Regions from separate parts of the Delftia sp. NA_296.1 genome, predicted to be linked through region 2. Evidence: predicted binding sites of a transcription regulator. Region 2 holds the regulator's gene; each other region holds the start of a gene.

What was found. Region 2 encodes FNR, which switches genes on or off when oxygen is low (the NO sensors DNR and NnrR bind a similar motif). Its sites were predicted from a motif close to TTGATNNNNATCAA; they were not measured.
Region 1: the regulator FNR is predicted to act here: its motif matches at 4,988-5,001, upstream of ACUTR7_RS22755 (DUF7933 domain-containing protein).
Region 3: the regulator FNR is predicted to act here: its motif matches at 1,468-1,481, upstream of adhP (alcohol dehydrogenase AdhP).

Annotation. Positions count from the first base shown of each region.
Region 1 is NZ_JBQZGF010000010.1:64,384-71,076, forward strand. It holds gene ubiE (bifunctional demethylmenaquinone methyltransferase/2-methoxy-6-polyprenyl-1,4-benzoquinol methylase UbiE) at 1-54, shown strand, start outside; gene ACUTR7_RS22735 (Tim44 domain-containing protein) at 108-1,124, shown strand; gene ACUTR7_RS22740 (ubiquinone biosynthesis accessory factor UbiJ) at 1,247-1,885, shown strand; gene ubiB (ubiquinone biosynthesis regulatory protein kinase UbiB) at 1,882-3,447, shown strand; gene ACUTR7_RS22750 (sodium:solute symporter family protein) at 3,506-4,954, shown strand; gene ACUTR7_RS22755 (DUF7933 domain-containing protein) at 5,132-6,693, shown strand, end outside.
Region 2 is NZ_JBQZGF010000003.1:181,654-188,346, forward strand. It holds gene ccoG (cytochrome c oxidase accessory protein CcoG) at 1-708, shown strand, start outside; gene ACUTR7_RS08665 (FixH family protein) at 766-1,080, shown strand; gene ACUTR7_RS08670 (hypothetical protein) at 1,260-1,547, shown strand; gene fnr (fumarate/nitrate reduction transcriptional regulator Fnr) at 1,629-2,348, opposite strand; gene hemN (oxygen-independent coproporphyrinogen III oxidase) at 2,511-3,893, shown strand; gene ACUTR7_RS08685 (sulfite exporter TauE/SafE family protein) at 3,899-4,615, shown strand; gene ACUTR7_RS08690 (HD-GYP domain-containing protein) at 4,685-6,031, shown strand; gene ACUTR7_RS08695 (bifunctional diguanylate cyclase/phosphodiesterase) at 6,028-6,693, shown strand, end outside.
Region 3 is NZ_JBQZGF010000003.1:292,791-299,483, forward strand. It holds gene rimO (30S ribosomal protein S12 methylthiotransferase RimO) at 1-1,393, shown strand, start outside; gene adhP (alcohol dehydrogenase AdhP) at 1,544-2,572, shown strand; gene ACUTR7_RS09255 (MATE family efflux transporter) at 2,636-4,054, opposite strand; gene ACUTR7_RS09260 (DUF2239 family protein) at 4,109-4,729, opposite strand; gene efp (elongation factor P) at 4,868-5,422, opposite strand; gene earP (elongation factor P maturation arginine rhamnosyltransferase EarP) at 5,585-6,693, opposite strand, start outside.

The DNA of each region.
Region 1 (6,693 bases), on a different contig from region 2:
TATCACAACATGACGGGCGGCATTGCGGCCCTGCATGTGGGAATCAAGTGCTGAGCGCGTGAGGCGTTCGGTGAGGTGACGGCAACACGATTATTCGAGGAGATGACATGAAAAAGCTATGGTCTATGGTCTTGGTCGCGATGCTGGTGGTGGTCCACGGCACGGCCGACGCCAAGCGCATGGGCGGTGGCGGATCGGTGGGCAAGCAGTCGAGCAATGTGACGCAGCGTGAAGCTACGCGCGCGCCGGCGCAGAACACGCCGCCGCAGAACGCCGCCACACAGAACGCTGCGGGCAAGCCTGCCACGCCGCCTGCGGCCGCTCCGGCCAAGAAGCCCTGGGGCGCCATGCTCGGCGGCCTGGCCGCCGGCCTGGGCCTGGCCTGGCTGGCCCACTCGCTGGGCCTGGGCGCCGCCTTCGGCCAGTTCCTGCTGATCGCCCTGCTGGCCCTGGTCATCATGGTCGTGGTGGGCATGGTCATGCGCTCGCGCCGTGCAGCGGCCGGCGCGCAGCAGGCATCGTCCAGCCCCTTCGCCTTCCAGAACGCGGCCCCTGCGGGCGCGGGCAACATGGGTGGCAACGTGGACAGCGCACCGCTGGCACGCCAGTACAACCCCGAGAAGGTTGGCAACGACGCCTCGGCCCGTCCCTGGGAGCAGAACCACCAGCCGGCCGCCCTGGCCTCGGGTTCCGGCGTGCAGATCGGCTCTGCCCTGGCAGGCTCGCAGAACTGGGGTGTGCCTGAAGGCTTCGATACCGAAGGCTTCCTGACGGCTGCCAAGCGCAACTTCGTCACGCTGCAATCGGCATGGGACCGCTCGGACATCGCTTCGCTGCGCGCCATGATGACCGACGAGATGCTGACCGAGATCCGTGGCCAGCTCAGCGAGCGCGAGGTGCAGCGCCCTGGCCAGCCCAACCAGACCGACGTGGTCATGATCGATGCCCAGTTGCTGGGCATCGAGGATCTGGGCAATGACTACATGGCCAGCGTGGAATTCTCCGGAATGATCCGCGAGGACGCCTCGGCAGGTCCCACGCCCTTCCGCGAGGTCTGGAACATGACCAAGCCCAAGAGCGGCAGCAGCGGCTGGCTGGTCGCTGGCGTCCAGGCACTGCAGTAAGTAATTTGCAGAGGACCGGCGCAAGCCAGGGATGCGACAGGGGGTCACGCCATGGGCTGGCCACTTGTCTCGACCGGATTTGCGTCGGCCGCATCCTCTCACTTCGGGAATAATCGGGGACTATGGCAACACAGTCCCCTTTTTCTTTTCTGAACGGTCTCATGGAACGCGTGATGGCCGGTCCGCAACCGCCGCAATGGCTGGTCAGCGAGGTGCATCAGCGCCTCGTGCTGTTCCTCAACCATGTGCTGATGCAGGAGAAAGAGGCGATGGAGCGCCTCGTGCGGCAAAAGGGCCGCGTGGCGCGCGTGCAGTGGCGCGGCTACTCCATGGCCCTGCAGATCACGCCCGCCGGCCTGTTCAACGTGGCTCCCGAAGGCGCGCAGCCCGACCTGCTGCTTGAAGTCACCGAGACCTCCCCGCTGGCCCTGGCCCAGGTGGCCCTGCGCGGCGACAAGCCCTCCATCCGCATCGAGGGCGACGTGCAACTGGCCGCCGACATCAACTGGCTGGTGGACCACGTCGAATGGGACGTGGAGGAAGACCTGGCCCGCATCATCGGCGATGCGCCCGCGCACACCGTGGCCAAGGTCGCGCGCAGCGCCGCCCAGGCGCTGCGCCAGTTCGTGGGGGCCCGCATGGCCGGCAAGCCCGATGCCGATGCCCCCGCCCCCGAGGCCGCACGTGCGGCAGCGCCCGCCAGCGCGCCCGTTGGTTCCCCCGTGGTATCCCTGCCCGGTTTCGAGAACGACAAGCCATGAGCCGGTTTCTTCGCGGGCTGACCATCCTCTGGGTGGTGTTCCGCTACGGACTCGACGAACTGGTGCTGTCGAGCTTCGAGCATCCCTGGATGCGCCGCGCACGCGCGGTGCTCACGCTCGGCCGGCGGCTGGACAAGCCGCGCGGCCAGCGCCTGCGCGAGGCCCTGGAGGAGCTGGGGCCCATCTTCGTGAAGTTCGGCCAGGTGCTGTCCACGCGCAGCGACCTGATGCCGCCCGACGTGGCCGAGGAGCTGGCCCGGTTGCAGGACCGCGTGCCCCCCTTCGATTCGCAGATTGCGGTGGACACCATCGAGCGCGCCTTCCGCAAGAAGCTGGACCAGATCTTCGTGAGCTTCGAGCGCGAGCCGGTGGCCAGTGCCTCCATCGCCCAGGTGCACTTTGCCGTGATCAGCGACCGCAACGGCGTGCAGCGCGACGTGGCCGTCAAGGTGCTGCGTCCGGGCATGAAGACCGTGATCGACAAGGACCTGGCGCTGATGCACATGATGGCGCGCTGGGTCGAGCGCCTGTCGGCCGACGGCAAGCGCCTCAAGCCCCGCCAGGTCGTGGCCGAGTTCGACAACTACCTGCACGATGAGCTGGACCTGATCCGCGAAGCTTCCAATGCCGCGCAGCTGCGCCGCAACATGGAAGGGCTGGACCTGGTGCTGATCCCCGAGGTGTACTGGGATTTCTGCCGCAACGACGTGATGGTCATGCAGCGCATGACCGGCGTGCCCATCAGCCAGGTCGAGCGCCTGCGCGAAGCCGGCGTGGACATCCCCAAGCTGGCACGCGACGGCGTGACCATCTTCTTCACCCAGGTCTTTCGCGATGGCTTCTTTCACGCCGACATGCATCCGGGCAACATCATGGTCAGCCTGGAGCCCGAGACCTTCGGGCGCTATATCTCGCTGGACTTCGGCATCGTCGGCACGCTGACCGAGTACGACAAGGAATACCTGGCGCAGAACTTCACGGCGTTCTTCCGCCGTGACTACAAGCGCGTGGCCGAGCTGCACATCGAAAGCGGCTGGGTGCCGCCGAGCACGCGCGTGGACGAGCTGGAGGCCGCCATCCGTGCCGTCTGCGAGCCGTACTTCGACCGTCCGCTGGCCGAGATTTCGCTGGGCATGGTGCTGATGCGCCTGTTCCAGACCTCGCGCCGCTTTCAAGTCGAGATCCAGCCGCAACTGGTGCTGCTGCAAAAGACGCTGCTCAACATCGAAGGCCTGGGGCGCCAGCTGGACCCCAACCTGGACCTGTGGAGCACGGCCAAGCCCTTCCTCGAAAAATGGATGCTGGACCAGATGGGCCCGCAACGGCTGTGGCGCGAGCTGCTGGCCGAGGCGCCGCGCTATGCCAAGCTCATTCCCGAGCTGCCGCGCCTGATCCATCGCCGGCTCACGCGCAACTCCGGCGAGCACGACGAACTGCTCAAGGAGCTGCTGCAGCAGCAAAAGCTCACCAACCGCCTGTTGCAGGCCATCGTCAGCGCCGGCATCGGCTTTGTCATCGCGCTGATCCTGCTGCAACTGGTGGTGCGGCTGCGCTGGTACTGAGAACACTGACGGGTTTCCGGACCTCTCCCTTTTCCCACTTTGAAACAGGAGTGCCAGCGTGCTGCTCTCTATGGTGATCGCCTACCTGTTCGTGACCATCGCCATCGGCCTGTGGGCGGCCAGGCGGGTCAAGAACACGGCCGACTTCGCAATTGCCGGGCGCCATCTGCCCATGTACATGATCATCACCACCACGTTTGCCACGTGGTTCGGCTCGGAGATCGTGCTCGGCGTGCCCGCCAAGTTCATCGAGGGCGGCCTGCGCGGCGTGGTCGAAGACCCGTTCGGCGCGGGCATGTGCCTGATCCTGGTGGGCCTGTTCTTCGCGGGCAAGCTCTACCGCATGACGCTGCTGACCATCAGCGACTACTACCGCCACCGCTATGGCCGGTCCATCGAGATCGTCTGCTCGCTGATCATCATGCTCAGCTACCTGGGCTGGGTCTCGGCCCAGGTCACGGCCCTGGGCCTGGTGTTCAACCTGCTGTCGGGCGGCACGGTCAGCATTTCCATGGGCATGGCCATCGGTGTGGTGTCCATCCTGGCCTATACGCTGTTCGGCGGCATGTGGTCGGTGGCGGTGACGGACTTCCTGCAGATGATCATCCTGGTCGTCGGCCTGGTGGTGCTGGCCTGGTTTGCCAGCGACATGGCTGGCGGTGCCGGCAAGGTCATCGACCTGGCCGTGAGCCGCGATCTGTTCCAGTTCTGGCCCGAGCCCAGCTGGCATGAAATCCTCTTCTTCTTTGGCGCGGCCATCACCATGATGCTGGGCTCCATTCCCCAGCAGGACGTGTTCCAGCGCGTGATGTCGGCCCACAGCGAGAAGGCCGCCACGCGCGGCACCGTCATCGGTGGCTCGGCCTATATCTGCTTCGCCTTCGTGCCCATGTTCCTCGTGGCCAGCGCGCTGATCATCATGCCCGGCGAGACGGCGGAGCTGCTCAAGCAGGACCCGCAGAAGGTGCTGCCCACCCTGGTCATGGACAAGATGCCCTTCGTCATGCAGGTGCTGTTCTTCGGCGCGCTGCTGTCGGCCATCAAGTCCTGTGCCTCGGCCACGCTGCTGGCGCCCAGCGTGACCTTCACCGAGAACATCTGGCGCCAGTTCCGCACCCAGGCCAGCGACCGGGAAATGCTGCTGGCCATGCGCATCAGCGTGCTCGTCTTCAGCATCTGCGTGCTGGCCTACTCGATCAAGATGGAAGGAACGCCCATCTATGAGCTGGTCTCCAGCGCCTACCAGGTGCCGCTGGTCGGCGCCTTCGTGCCCCTGGTCTTCGGGCTGTACTGGAAGCGCGCCACCACGCAGGGCGCCATTTGCGCCGTGGCACTGGGCATTGGCGTGTGGGTGGTCTTCATGGCCACGCCGGCTTTGCACGAGGCATTTCCGCAGCAATTGGCGGGACTGCTGGCGGCTGTGACGGGGATGTTGGCCGGGTCACTGGCACCGCAGTGGCTGGCCAATCGCAGCGCAGACATTCTTGAATTCAGCCCCGAAAGGTAAGCGCCGTCACACCATCATTTGCAAAAACAATTGATGACAATCATCAATAGTTATTAACTATATAGTCGGCGGCTGGGATTGTGGAGGTCCCGGAATGCTGACTTGGGTGGTGTGAAGCACAGGTCGTGACAGTACGGCGGACCTCCGAATAGCAAACGCTTGGGAGGAAGCACCGTCATGAAAACACTCAAACTGATTGCGAGGGCTCGCCGGCTGAAGCTGCGGCCTGTTGCCGGCGTCCGGTTCCGATGGAGTTGGCTTGGCGGCGCCTTGCTTGTGCCAGCCCTGTGCGGCCAGGTGGCAATGGCTGCGCCGAGAATCCCAGTCGCGCCGGTCATTGTCTGGAGCGAGGATTTCGAAAACCCGCAGACACCCCCCATCACCACGGAGGGGCGGGACCTGCTGCTCTACAAAGGCGCGGCCCCTGCGGGGCAGATGTATACCGCCGACCCGCTGTACCGGATGAGTGCCAACCAGTGCAATGGCATAGTCACCTCATTCAACCAGAATCCGGATTCTGCGGCCATGATTGCGGCGTGCGCTGTCCAAGGCAACTGGAACAGCCTGCAGCAGATGGCCGAGGTCGTCGGGCGCTATCAGGGCCAGAGTGCGGCGGCTGCACGCAACAATCACGTCATGGCAATGCTTACAGCGAATGGGACCTTTCCTGCTGGCGCAATTGCCTTTCGTACCGCCACCAATATTGCACAAAGTGCCAGCAGCAGATTCCTCACGGCCCGTACCGATGTGGTGGCGACCTTCTGCTCGTCGGGATTTGCAGCCCCGCTGCTGCGTTTTTCTCTGATCAATGACGCTGGTACGGAACTGCCCATCTCCACGACCGCGATCAATCCATGCGTGGGTGGACAGTCATTCAATACAACACCTATCGGTATTTCCGGCTCCCAGACCGCTGTGGCCCAGACAGTGACTTCTCCGGGAGCACTGCTCTTCAGCGGGGCCTCTGTCGGGTTTGTTCTGCACAACGACCAGACCAGCTCCATGGGCAACGATTCGTCGATCGACAACGCGCAGATCATCGACGTGACGCCGCAACTGGACAAGGCCTTCTCGCCTGCCAGCATCCACCTCGGCCAGGTCTCCCGGCTGACTATGACCATCACCAATACGAACGATCTGCTGCGCAAGCAAGGCTGGTCGTTTACCGACAACCTGCCTGCAGGACTGGTCGTCGAGGGCAATGCCAGCACCACCTGCCCCGGCACGACCGTGCAGGCTGCAGCAGGCGGCAGCACCGTGACCGTGTCCAACGGAGACCTGGCCCAGGGCGCCGCCTTCTGCGAGGTGAGCCTCGACGTGCGCCCGACCGCGACAGGCAGCTTCACCAACGGTTCTTCCAACCTCAGTCTTATTGGCCTGAACCAGCCGGCCACACTGGCTGTGCTGGCGGTTGCGCCAGCGGCCGACATGCAGGCCGCCAGCGTTGATCTTCCGCCGTCCATGACGGTGGGAGCACCGGTATCCGGCAGCTTCAGCTGCACCAACGCGGGACCCAGCACTGCGGCGGCAGCCTCGTGCGCCATTTCAGGTCTGCCGGCAGGCGCTTCCGTATCCTGCACTCCCGCTGTTCCTACAGGATCGCCGCTGGCCGCAGGCGACAGCATCGCCTGCACGGTAGGCTTCACGCCTGCTGTCACGGGCGCCATCACGGCACTGGTGACGGCCGGCAGTGCAACGACAGATCTGGTTCCAAGCAACAATGCGATGTCCTTCCCCTA
Region 2 (6,693 bases):
ATCGTCAGCTACGACACGGGCCGGGGCGAGCCGCGTGCACCGCGCACCAAGAAGGTGGACTACAAGGCCCAGGGCCTGGGCGACTGCATCGACTGCAAGATGTGCGTGCAGGTCTGCCCCGTGGGCATCGACATCCGCAACGGTCTGCAATACGAATGCATTGGCTGCGGCCTGTGCATAGACGCCTGCAATTCCATCATGGACAAGATGGAGTACCCGCGCGGCCTGATCCGCCTGACCACGCAGAACGCCATGGCCGGCCTGTGGCGGCGTGCCCAGGTGCTGCGCCGCATCTTCCGTCCGCGCGTGCTGATCTACTCGGCCGTGCTGATCGGCTTGAGCGTGGCCATGATCGTGAGCCTGGCGCTGCGCCAGTCGGTCAAGGTGGACGTGATCCGCGACCGCGCCTCGCTGTCGCGCATCGTGGCGGGCGGCAAGCTGGAGAATGTCTACCGCCTGCAGATCATGAATGCCACCGAGCAGGCCCAGCGCTACCGCATCAGCGCCCATGGCCTCGATGGGCTGGAGCTGGCGTCCGAGCAGGAAGTCGAGGTCGGCCCGGCCGAGACGCGCGGCATTGCGGCGCGCCTGCAGATTCCCTACGGTTCGGCCGAGCCGGGCTCGCACACCGTATTCTTCGATATCGATGCCGTGCATTCGGGCGCGGGACGCGCGTCCGAAAAGGCCGTCTTCCTGGTGCCCCGGTGATGTTCCTGGCAGGCGCGGCACGGTCCGCGCCTGCCGCCTGAAAGAAAGAGGTTTCCCATGTCTTCCAGTCCCGCAGTGTCCGCGCCCGCGCAGGCTCCCTCGCACCCCGACGCCGGCAAGCCCTGGTGGAAGTTCGGCCATGTCTGGCTGGTGGTGGCCGGCCCGGCGGCCGTGGTGGTCGCTGCCGTGATCACGGCCATCATCGCCATCAACGGCGCCGATCCCGTGATCGATCCCGACTACTACCGCAACGGCATCACGATCAACGAGCGTGCCGATGGCGTGCGCGAAGTGCCCAAGAGCATGGCGCCCGCCGTCACCGGCCGCAACCATGCGGCCACGCCCGCGCACGATCACCCCACGGACCGCTGATCGCCGTGCACCCCTGCAAGAGGCCGCAGTCGCGGCCTTTTTGCATGGCGGATCGCATCTCCGGCATGCGCGACGGGTGAGGGTTTCCTACAGGCGTGCAGGGCGCTGCGGGGCTTGGCGCCATGCGTTGGCGCGGCGCACAATGAAGTCGACCCCTCGACAGCACAAGGAGATCGCTGATGTTGGCCCAACGCTGGATGTGGATTGCCTGGCCTGCCTTTCTGGCAGCCGCCGTGATGGAGATGCTGGTTTTTGCCTTTGTGGACCCGCTGGAGCTGCATTGGCTCGGCGACCTGGGCTGGTCGCGCCAGGGCATTTACACGCTGGCCTTCTTCGCCTTCTGGGGCGTGACCATGCTCTCCAGCCTGATGACCACCATGCTGGGCCGCTCGGCCCGTGATCTCAATGACGGCGTGGTCTCCGAGCCCGACCCGGACCTGGCCATGCAGGGGCTGGGGCGGGACTGATCGAGAGCCCGCCGCAATGAACAAGGCCCGCGACAGCGGGCCTTGTTCATTGGCGGATGAATGCTTACTGCCCTTGCAGCCTCACTGGCACTGCTGGCTGTTGACGATGCGCTTGAGCGCCTCCGTGTCCAGGATGCGCAGATGGCGCTGGCGCACCTCGATGATGTTGTCGTCCGCGAACTTGGAGAAGGTGCGGCTCACCGTCTCCAGCTTCAGGCCCAGGTAGCTGCCGATTTCCTCGCGCGTCATGCGCAGTACCAGTTCGGACTTGGAAAAGCCCCGCGCATGCAGGCGCTGCACCAGGTTGAGCACGAAGGCGGCCAGGCGCTCCTCGGCGCGCATGCTGCCCAGCAGCAGCATCACGCCGTGCTCGCGCACGATCTCGCGGCTCATGACCTTGTGCACATGGTTTTGCAGGGCCGTGACCTCGCGCGACAGGTCTTCCAGCTTGTCGAAGGGCATGACGCAGACTTCGGCGTCTTCCAGCGCGACGGCATCGCAGGTGTGGTGGTCGTTGACGATGCCGTCCAGGCCGATGATCTCGCCGGCCATCTGAAAGCCTGTGACCTGGTCGCGTCCGTCCTCGGTGGCCACGCAGGTCTTGAAGAAGCCGGTGCGGATGGCGTACAGCGAGGTGAATGTCTCGCCGTTGCGAAACAGCAGGCCTCCGCGCTTGACCTTGCGGCGCGTGGCCACGATGTCGTCGATGCGCTGCATCTGCTCGGCATCCAGGCCCATGGGCATGCACAGTTCGCGCAGGTTGCAGTTGGAGCAGGAGGCTTTGATGGTCTGAAGGTTCATGGAGTGATAAACATCAGCGGCACACAGCGTGCCGGCGGTGACCTCGTGGATTGCGATGAGTTGGATCAAATTGTCGCAGCAGTCCCTCAAACAACTCTTGATATGAGTCAAGGACATGACCGATGTGCTGCGGCACAGTCGAGGTATTAGAGGAAAAAACCCATGACCGCTGTCACCCCAGAGCTGCTGCGTCGCTTTGACGTACCGGGGCCCCGATACACCTCGTTCCCTACCGCCGACCGCTTTGTCGAGGCCTTTGGTGCAGAGGACTATATCCTGGCGCTGCAACAACGCAAATCGAGTACCGCAGCGCGTGCCATGCCTTTGTCGCTGTATGTGCACGTGCCCTTTTGCGAGTCGCTTTGCTACTACTGCGCCTGCAACAAGATCGTGACGCGCCACCACGATCGCGCCGCCGTCTACCTGGACTACCTGGCGCGCGAGATGGCCTTGCACACGGCCCATTGCGGCAAGGGCCAGACCGTCAGCCAGCTGCACCTGGGCGGCGGCACGCCCACCTTCTTCTCCGACGACGAGCTGCGCACGCTGATGGGCCTGTTGCGCGAGCATTTCAAGCTGGAGCCGGGTGGCGAGTACTCCATCGAGGTCGATCCGCGCACCGTCAGCGTCGAGCGCCTGGCCGTGCTCAAGGAGCTGGGCTTCAACCGCCTGAGCTTCGGCGTGCAGGACTTCGACGAGCAGGTGCAGATCGCCGTGCACCGCGTGCAGCCGGCAGAGCAGGTGTTCGAGCTGGTGGCGGCCGCGCGGCAGCTGGGCTTTGCCTCCATCAACGTGGACCTGATCTACGGCCTGCCCAAGCAGACGCCCGAATCCTTCGAGCGCACGCTGGCCCAGGTCAACGCGCTGCGGCCCGACCGCATCGCGCTCTATGCCTATGCCCACCTGCCCGAGCGCTTCAAGCCGCAGCGGCGCATTGCGGCCGAGGATCTGCCCCAGGGGGCCGACAAGCTGGCCATGCTGTCGCGTTCCATCGCCGCGTTCATGGACGGTGGCTATGTCTATGTGGGCATGGACCACTTCGCCCTGCCGGAGGACTCGCTGGCCGTGGCCAAGCGCCAGGGCCGGCTGCACCGCAACTTCCAGGGCTACAGCACCCAGCCCGACTGCGACCTGATTGCGCTGGGCGTGTCGGCCATCGGCAAGGTGGGCGCCAGCTACAGCCAGAACGCCAAGACGCTGGAGGAGTACTACGACGCCATCGACGCCAGCCACCTGCCCGTGGTGCGGGGCCTGGCGCTGTCGCGCGACGACCTGGTGCGCCGCGCCGTCATCATGGCCATCATGTGCCAGGGCGCCGTGCTGTTCGAGCCCATGGAGCAGGCCTGGCTGCTGGGCTTTCGCGAGTACTTCGCGCCCGAGATGGCGGCCCTGGAGGACCTGCAGGTCAAGGGCCTGGTGCAGATCAGCGACGAGGGATTCCAGGTCACGCCCATGGGCTGGTACTTCGTGCGCGGCGTGGCCATGCTGTTTGACCGATATCTGCAGGCGGACAAGAACCGGGCGCGGTTTTCGAGGATCATCTAGGCCCCATGCTGTTGTCGCTGCTCTGGACCGCTTTGATCATGGGGCTCGTCGGCGGGCCCCATTGCCTTGCCATGTGCGCTGCGCCCTGCGGCGTGGTCACGGGCGGGGCGGGGCAGGGCGGCGGCTCGCAGGTGGTGGCCGTGCATGGATTGCAAAGCCGGCTGTGGCTGCGCACGGCGCTGTTCCACGGCGGCCGTCTGGCCGGCTATGCCAGCCTGGGCGCTGCCTCGGCCCTGGCCATGGAGAGCCTGTCCTGGCTCACCAGCCAGACCACGGCGCTGCAGCCGTTCTGGACACTGACCCATGTCGCCGTGATGGCCTGGGGCCTGGCCATGATGGTGCAGGCCCGCCAGCCCGCCTGGCTGGAGTCTGCCGGCCGCGCTGCCTGGCGGCGCGTGCAGCCCTGGGTGTCGGCGCCGGGCGGCACGCTGGCGGCAGGCTATGCCTGGGCGCTCATGCCTTGCGGACTGCTGTATTCGGCCGTGCTGGTCGCCGCGCTCAGCGGCGGCCCGTTGCAGGGCGCGCTGGCCATGGCGGCCTTTGGCGTGGGCAGCGGGCTGTGGCTGGTGGCCGGCCCCTGGCTGTGGCGGCTGGGCCGGCAGCGCCTGAACGGCCTGCGCGCCGAATGGGGCACGCGCCTGGCCGGCCTGATGCTGGTGGGCGTGGCCGTATGGGCGCTGTGGATGGACCTGATCTACAAGCCCAGCCTCTGGTGCCGTTGAGCAACAGCTGAGGCCAGACTTGGCACCTGGGGTCGCGGATTGGCTGCGAGGCCCTCAGAACTGGAGATAATGCCCGAATCATCGGCTTACATATTGCCGATTCCTTCAGCCTCGGGGCCGTTGCCGCGCGTGAACCATTCCGTCCTCATCGATATCCGAGACCTCCGTCCGGGCATGTTTGTCCAGCTCGATGTTGGGTGGCTGAACCATCCCTTTCCGGTCAGCAGCTTCAAGATCACCTCCAGCGCACAGATCCAGACCCTGAAATCCCTGGGCCTGGAGGTGGTGCGCTGTGTCCCGCACAAAAGCGACACCTGGCCCGCCGAGGTGCGCACCCCGCCGCCGCAGGAGCTGCCGCCCGTCGTGGTGGCCCCCGAGCCTGCACCCACCGAACCTGCGCCAGCACCGCTGCTGCTGTCCGTGCCCGACTGGCGCGGCCGGCTGGAGGACTGCAATGCGCGCTTTCAGAAGGTGGAGCGCGGCTATGTGGCCATAGAGACCACCATCGCCAGCGCGCCCGAGCAGGCGCGCATGCCCACCGAGGCCCTGGTCGATGGCTGCCTGGCCGAACTGGCGGGCCCGCAGGACGTGGCCATTCACCTGCTGTCCGATGGCGTGGGCAGCAGCCAGAGCGTGCATGCCGTCAACGTGACCGTGCTCAGCCTGCTTCTGGGCCGGGCCCTGGGCCTGCAGGAATCGCTGCTGCGCGACCTGGGCTTGGCGGCGCTGCTGCATGACGCGGGCAAGCCCGTGGCCGGTGTCGAAGGCATGCACGGCCTGGCCCTGGAGCCTTCCGTGCCCGACGCCCTGCGCGAGCGCTACGAGCGCCATGTGGGCGAATCCGTGGCCATTGCCATGCGCATGGGCCTGTCGGCCCAGGTCACCACAGCCATCGCCCAGCACCATGAATGGGCCGACGGCACGGGGTTCCCGCTGAGCCTGGTGGCCGAAGACATGGAACTCACGGGCCAGATCCTGGCCCTGGTCAACAGCTACGACCGCCTGTGCAACCCCGGCGATGCACAGACGCCGCATACGCCGCACGAGGCCCTGTCCATGCTGTTCAGCCGGCTGCGCGACAAGTTCGCCGCGCCCGTGCTCAATGGCTTCATCCGCATGATGGGTGTGTTCCCCCCGGGCTCGGTGGTGGAACTGACCGACGGGCGCCATGCCATGGTCATGTCCGTGAATGCATCACGCCCGCTCAAGCCCTCGGTGATGGTGCACGATGCCGGCGTGCCGGCCGCGCAGGCGCCCGTGCTGGCGCTGGAGCTGTTTCCCGAGCTGGGCATACGCCGGGGAGTGGCGCCCGCGCAGCTGCCGCGCGATGCGCTGGACTACCTGTCGCCGCGCCGGCGTGTCTGCTATTACTTTGAACGGGCGGTGGAGTTGGATCCACCGAAGGTGGCGTCTTGAACAAGCAAGCGCTCAACCGCGCCTGGCCCCGCCTGCTGGATGCACTGCAGGAGGCCCTGTGGCTGATCGATGCGCGCACCCTGAAGGTGCTGCGCGCCAACGCCGCCAGCGAATCCGTCACCGGCTATGAGGCCGATGCGGCCCCGGGCCTGCCCGTGCAGGTGCTGGCCGCCACGCCGCAGCAGCAGGCTTTCTGGAGCGATCCCTTCAACTGGCAGGCCGGAGCCCAGTTCATTGCCGAGGTGCGCCGCGCCGATGGCCAGCTGGCGCCCGTGGAGATGCGCGTGCGCGCGCTCGACGGCGAGGTGCTGCTGGTCAGCATGCTGGACCGGCGCGAGCAGGCCTTGCACGAGGCCGAGTTCGAGAGCCTGTTGGGCGAGCTGCGCGCCACGCTGGAGTCCGCGGCCGACGCCATCCTGGTCTGCGATCCCGATGGCCGCATCCGCGCCTTCAATCACCGCTTTGCCACGCTCTGGGGCATTCCCGAGGCGCTGCTGGTGCGCCGCAACGACGTGGCCATCCTCGACCACCTGGCCAGCCAGGTGCGCGATGCCGAATCCTATGCGCGCCAGTTGAAGCTGCTGTCGGCCCAGCCCCTGATGGAGGCGGCCGACGTGCTGGACCTGCGCGACGGGCGCATCCTGGAGCGCCGCGCCGTGCCC
Region 3 (6,693 bases), 110 kb from region 2:
GAATGAAACTGCTGTCAAAGTGGATCGGCTGCCCCGTATAGGTATGGTATCCCTCGGGTGCCCCAAGGCACTCACGGACTCCGAACTCATCCTTACCCAGCTCAGCGCCGAGGGCTACCAGACCTCCAAGACCTTCGAGGGCGCTGACCTGGTGATCGTCAACACCTGCGGCTTCATCGATGACGCCGTGCGCGAGAGCCTGGACACCATTGGCGAGGCGCTGGCCGAGAACGGCAAGGTCATCGTCACGGGCTGCCTGGGTGCCAAGGCGGGCAAGGATGGCGGCAACCTGATCCAGGAAGTGCATCCCAGCGTGCTGGCCGTGACCGGGCCGCACGCCACGCAGGAGGTGATGAACGCCGTCCACACCCATCTGCCCAAGCCGCACGATCCCTTCATCGACCTGGTGCCGGGCGCCTTTGGCGAGGCGGGCATCAAGCTCACGCCCAGGCACTACGCCTACCTGAAGATTTCCGAGGGCTGCAACCACCGCTGCACCTTCTGCATCATCCCTTCCATGCGCGGCGATCTGGTTTCGCGTCCGGTGGGCGATGTGCTCAAGGAGGCGCGTGCGCTGTTCGAGGGCGGCGTCAAGGAGCTGCTGGTGATCAGCCAGGACACCTCGGCCTATGGCGTGGATGTGAAGTACCGCACGGGCTTCTGGGACGGCAAGCCGGTGAAGACGCGCATGCTCGAACTGGTGCAGACGCTGGCCGAGATCGCCGAGCCCTATGGCGCCTGGGTGCGCCTGCACTATGTCTACCCGTACCCCAGCGTGGACGAGATCATTCCGTTCATGGCCACGGGCCGCGTGCTGCCCTATCTGGACGTTCCCTTCCAGCACAGCCATCCCGATGTCTTGAAGCGCATGAAGCGCCCCGCCAACGGCGAGAGGAACCTGGAGCGCCTTCAGCGCTGGCGTGAGATCTGCCCGGATCTGGTGATCCGCTCCACCTTCATCGCGGGCTTCCCCGGCGAGACGGAGCAGGAGTTCGAGCACCTGCTGCAGTTCCTGCGCGAGGCGCAGATCGACCGCGCGGGCTGCTTTGCCTACAGCCCGGTCGAAGGCGCTGCCGCCAACGAGATTCCCGGCATGCTGCCCCTGGAAGTGCGTGAGGAGCGCCGTGCGCGCTTCATGGCCGTGGCTGAAGAGGTTTCCACTGCGCGCCTGCAAAAGCGCGTGGGCCAGACCATGCAGGTGCTGGTGGACAAGTCCGTGGGCCTGGGTAAGAAGGGTGGCGTGGGCCGCAGCTATGCCGATGCGCCTGAGATCGATGGCCTGGTGCATCTGCTGCCGCCCGAGAAGGCCAGCAAGACCTACAAGGTGGGCGACTTCGTGAAGGCGCGCATCGTGGGCACGCAGGGCCACGACCTGGTGGGCCAGCCCGTGTAAGGCCTGCATTCGCATCCCTGAAAAGCGGGCAAGGTTTTCCTTGCCCGCTTTTTTTGTCCTTGATGGTCCAAGGCCTGATTTTGATCAAGGCGTTCAGGTCGCTTCGCTGAAATGCTGTACCTACTTTGACGCAAAGAAAGGATGGCGCGAATGAACAGGACCATGAAGGCCGCCGTGGTGCGGGAGTTTGGCAAGCCGCTCACCATCGAGGAAGTCCCGGTGCCCAGGCCCGATCCCGGCCATGTGCTGGTGAAGATCGAGGCCTGCGGCGTCTGCCATACCGATTTGCACGCGGCGCAGGGCGACTGGCCCGTCAAGCCCAATCCGCCTTTCATTCCCGGCCACGAAGGCGTGGGCTATGTGGCCGCCGTGGGTGCAGGTGTCACCCATGTGAAGGAGGGCGACCGCGTCGGCATTCCATGGCTCTACACGGCCTGCGGCCATTGCGAGCATTGCCTGGGCGGCTGGGAGACGCTGTGCGAGCAGCAAAAGAACACCGGCTACTCCGTCAACGGCGGCTTTGCGCAGTACGCGCTGGCCGATGCCAACTTCGTGGGCCTGCTGCCGGGCAGCGTGGACCTGATCGAGATCGCTCCCGTGCTGTGCGCGGGCGTCACCGTCTACAAGGGCCTGAAGGTCACCGACACCAAACCCGGCAACTGGGTGGTGATCTCGGGCATCGGCGGCCTGGGCCACATGGCCGTGCAGTACGCCAAGGCCATGGGGCTGAATGTGGCGGCGGTGGATGTGGATGACGACAAGCTGGCGCTGGCCCGGCGCCTGGGCGCCCAGGTCACGGTCAACGCCATGACCACGGACCCTGCGGCCTACCTGAAAAAGGAGATTGGCAGCGCACACGGCGCCCTGGTGACGGCGGTATCGCCCAAGGCCTTCGAGCAGGCGCTGGGCATGGTGCGGCGCGGCGGCACGGTATCGCTCAACGGCCTGCCGCCCGGCAGCTTCCCGCTGCCCATCTTCAACATGGTGCTCAGCGGCGTGACCGTGCGCGGCTCCATCGTGGGCACGCGGCTGGACCTGCAGGAGTCTCTGGACTTCGCGGCCATGGGCAAGGTCAAGGCCACCGTGTCCACAGACCGGCTGGAGAACATCAACGACATCTTCGCGCGCATGCATGAAGGCAAGATCGAAGGGCGCGTGGTGCTGGACCTGAACGCCTGACGCCTTGCCCACTCCCAAAAAAACAGGCTTCCCTCGGGAAGCCTGTTTTGCCTGGCGCATGCCTTACACCATGCGGCGGATGGGGCGCTTCTTCCAGACCAGCTTGTAGTAGGCGGTCTGCAGGCACAGCGTCAGGGTGTAGGACAGCGGAAGCGCCATCCAGATCCCCATCAGCCCGAAGCCGCGGCTCAGCCACCAGGCCATGGGCAGCTCCAGCACGGCGAGCACCGTGATGGTGATGGCCGTGGGAATGACCACATCGCCGCTGGCACGCATGATGGACGACAGTGCGATGAAGCAGCCCAGCAGCAGGCCGCTCCACAGCACGATGTACAGCAGCTCGATGGCCAGCACCAGCACCTGCTCGTCGGTGATGAACATGCCCAGCAGCGGCCGTGCGAACAGGCTGCCGATCAGGGCCAGTGCGGCGCCCAATGCCAGGTTCATGCGGATGGCTGTGGCCGTGATGGCTCCCAGGCGCTCGCTGCGTCCCGCGCCGATGGCCTGGGCTCCGAGGATGGAGGCCGTGATGGCGACCGAGATCACGGGAAACTGCGCAAACGAGTTGATCTGGTTGACCGCGCCATAGGCGGCCGTGGCGCTGGAGCCGAAGCCGTTGACCAGCGACACGACGACCAGCCCGGCCATGGACGAGGCAATCATCTGCACGCCCGTGGGAATGCCCACGCGCAGGATGCTCTTGAGCAGGGTCCTGTCAATGCGCATCGCCTTCCACAGCGCGGCATTGGGAGCCAGCGGGCTGCCGATGCGGCGCAGCCGCCAGCCCAGCCAGGCCAGCGCCAGTGTGAAGCCCAGGATCATGGACACGCCCGCGCTGGCCACGCCCAGGCGCGGCAGGCCGGCCCAGCCCGCGATCAGCGCCGGGGTGCAGGCCAGGCCCGTGCCCGTGGAGATCAGCAGCGCCAGCATGGGCGAGACCGTGTCGCCCACGCCGCGCAGCAGCGAGGTGGCCAGCAGGAACACGAATAGCCCCGGCATGCCCAGCAGCACGATGCGCGAGTACAGCGTGGCCTGCTCCATGATGTCGGGTGGCGTGCCCAGCAACCGCATCAGCGGCTCGGTGAACAGCCCGCCGAACAGGGCCACGATGGCGCCGAACAGCAGTCCTATGCACATGGCCGTGCCCGCAATCGCGCGCAGCTTGTCATGCATGCGCGCGCCGTAGGCCTGGCCGATCAGCACCGAGGAGCCCGCGCCCAGGCCGATCACGAAGGCGATGAAGAGGAACATCACCGGAAAAAAGGCCGCGACGGCGGCCAGCGCCTGCACGCCCAGCATCTGGCCGATGAAGACGCTGTTGATGGTGCCCGACAGCGATTGCAGGATGTTGGCCAGCACCATGGGGCCCAGGAACACCAGAAAGGTGCGCCACAGCGGCTGGCTGCCGGCAATGGGCGGCCCGCCGTGGCTGGATGCGGCAGGCGCGGCGGCCTGGGGCAGGGGTTCGGTTGGTTTCGTCATGTTGTGTCTGGTAATGCGACGAGAAAAGCAGTGAGGTCGGGCCGGGTCAGGTCTTCAGTCCTGGGCTGGCGCCGCAGGTGAGCCCGCCCATACGGGGCCGCCCAGTTGCTGCAGATAGCTTCGCACATCCTCGGGCCAGGCGGCGGTGTGCCGTGCAAAGGCTTCGGCCTGGCGTGCAAACAGGGCGCGGCTGGCGTCCTCGAAATGGGGCAGGTCGCCCGCCATCTCGCTCATGAAGCGGTAGGCGGCTTCGGTGGCGGCGCGCACGGCATCCTGTGCGGCGTGCTTGCCGCGCGCCTCCTCGATCAGCCTGCGCAGTGCGCCGGAGGCGCCGCCGGGCTGGCGGTTGAGCCATTCCCAGTGGCGCGGCAGCAAGGTCACCTCGCGCGCCACCACGCCCAGCTTGGGGCGGCCCACGCTGCGGGGCGCGGCGGCTTCGGCGGGGGCAGGCGCTGAGGCCAGCTCGCTGCGCCAGTCCAGGTCCAGCCGCATGCCGCTGTGGTCGTCGAAAACCCACAACGGCGGTGCCGATCCACTGCCCTGCGCCTGTTGTTCATGGCTTTGCAGGAACTGCAGGACGGCAGGCCTGTCCCCCTGGAGCAGACGGCCATGGCCCTGGAAGATGGTGTAGCTGGGGGCGGGCTCGGTGGCCGCTGCGCTGGATTTGGTAGTCATGGCGCAGATATTAGCCGGGTAAAAATATCAAGTCAATTAAACCCGGGTTAAATTTTGTTGATCGTGCGGCATGCCGCCAAAGAAAAAGCCCCTGGCAGAGACTGCCAGGGGCTTCGCAGAGGGAACTGCAAGCGTTGTTTAGACGCGCTTGCGGTACTCGCCAGTGCGGGTGTCGATTTCGATCTTGTCGCCCTGGCTCACGAACAGGGGCACGGGCACTTCGAAGCCGGTGGCAATCTTGGCAGGCTTGAGCACCTTGCCCGATGTGTCGCCCTTGACGGCGGGTTCGGTCCAGGTGATTTCGCGTTCCACGGAAGTGGGCAGCTCGCAGGAGATGGCCTTGCCGTCGTAGAACACGACTTCGGCTTCCATGCCGTCTTCCAGGTAGTTGATGGCGTCACCCATGTTGGTGGCTTCCACTTCGTACTGGTTGAAGTCGGCATCCATCCACACGTACATCGGATCGGCGAAGTAGGAGTAGGTGCACTCCTTCTTGTCCAGGATCACGTTGTCGATCTTGTCGTCGGCCTTGAAGACGACTTCGGTGCCCATGTTGCCCAGCAGGGACTTGAGCTTCATGCGGACGGTGGCGGCGCCGCGGCCACCGCGAGCGTATTCGGTCTTCAGGACGATCATCGGGTCCTTGCCGTGCATGATCACGTTGCCGGCGCGGATTTCTTGAGCGATTTTCATAGCTTGCTTGGCTGAGGTTGAGCCGCTCAACAGGGCAGGCAAGCGAAGTCGCTGGGACGGTGCGCCTGCCGCAGTTCCGCGGCGGGTGCAACCCTGGTTGGTCGATGGCGGCCGGCTGGCGGTCGCCCGCAGCGGCGCCTCCAGGGAGGCAAAACGTGCATTCTAGCTTTTTTCGGTCACGAAAGCTTGTAGCTGCTCAATCAATGGGGTCTGTTGCAGCAGCCGCGAGCGTGCCGCCTGCACGCATTCCTGCCATTGCTGCAGCAGCGCAGGCGTGATTGCGGGCAACGTGCTTGCCGGTGCCAGACCGTTCCAGGCATGGTGGAAGGCGCGCAGGCTGGCTGGTGCCTGCAGCCAGTCAAGAAAGGCGTCGAGCTTGTCGTGATGGGCGTCGTCGTGCTGGGGATAGATGTGCCAGACCAGCGGCTGGCCCGCCCACAGTGCGCGTACCAGCGAATCCTCGCCACGCACCAGGTTCAGGTCGCAGGCCCAGAGCATTTCATCGAACTGAGGTTGGGGGCAGGGCTGCAGCGCATGCCGGGTCACCGCGCCTTGTTCCGTGGCGGGCACGCTGGCCATGGCCTGTTGCACGGCGGCGGCTGCGCGTCCCGGGGTCACCAGCAAATGCGTGGCCTGCGGCGCAGGGGGCGCTGCATGCAGTTGGGCCAGCCATTGAGGCAGGGCAGGGGGCTCGTAGCAGAACAGCGAGATGGCGCAATCGCCGGTGCCTATGCCGTGGCGTGTGCGCCAGGCCTGCCGGCCCTCGGAAGCAAAAGCTGCCTGGCGCGCGGCCAGGTCCGGCTCGCGCAGCAGGCCGCCCGTGGCGGCCGTGAAGCCCGGGTAGAAGAACCAGCGCGTCAACCCCGCAGCCGGCCCCGACATCAGCGGCGAGGGCAGGCGGTGGCAGCGCTCCACATAGTCCTCGGCCGACAGGTACTCCAGGTTGATCCACAGCGGTGACCGGCGCGCGATGGCCGCCAGAAAGGGCGGCGGGATCTCGCAGCCGAAGGCCTCGATGACCACATCGCCCACGGCCTGCGGGACATCCTGCGCCCGCGTGGGCCAGTCATGGACGCTGAGTCCGGCCGGGTGCGGCCGGGGAGCCATCCAGGCCAGGGCGCTGGCGTCGTCCATCCACAGCCGCACGCGCTGGCCGCGTGAGGCCAGGTCGGCCGCCGCGCGCCAGCACACGCCGATGTCGCCAAAGTTGTCTATGACCTGGCAGAAGATGTCCCAGGTCCGTACAACGGCCTGCTCTGGCAGAGGGGCCG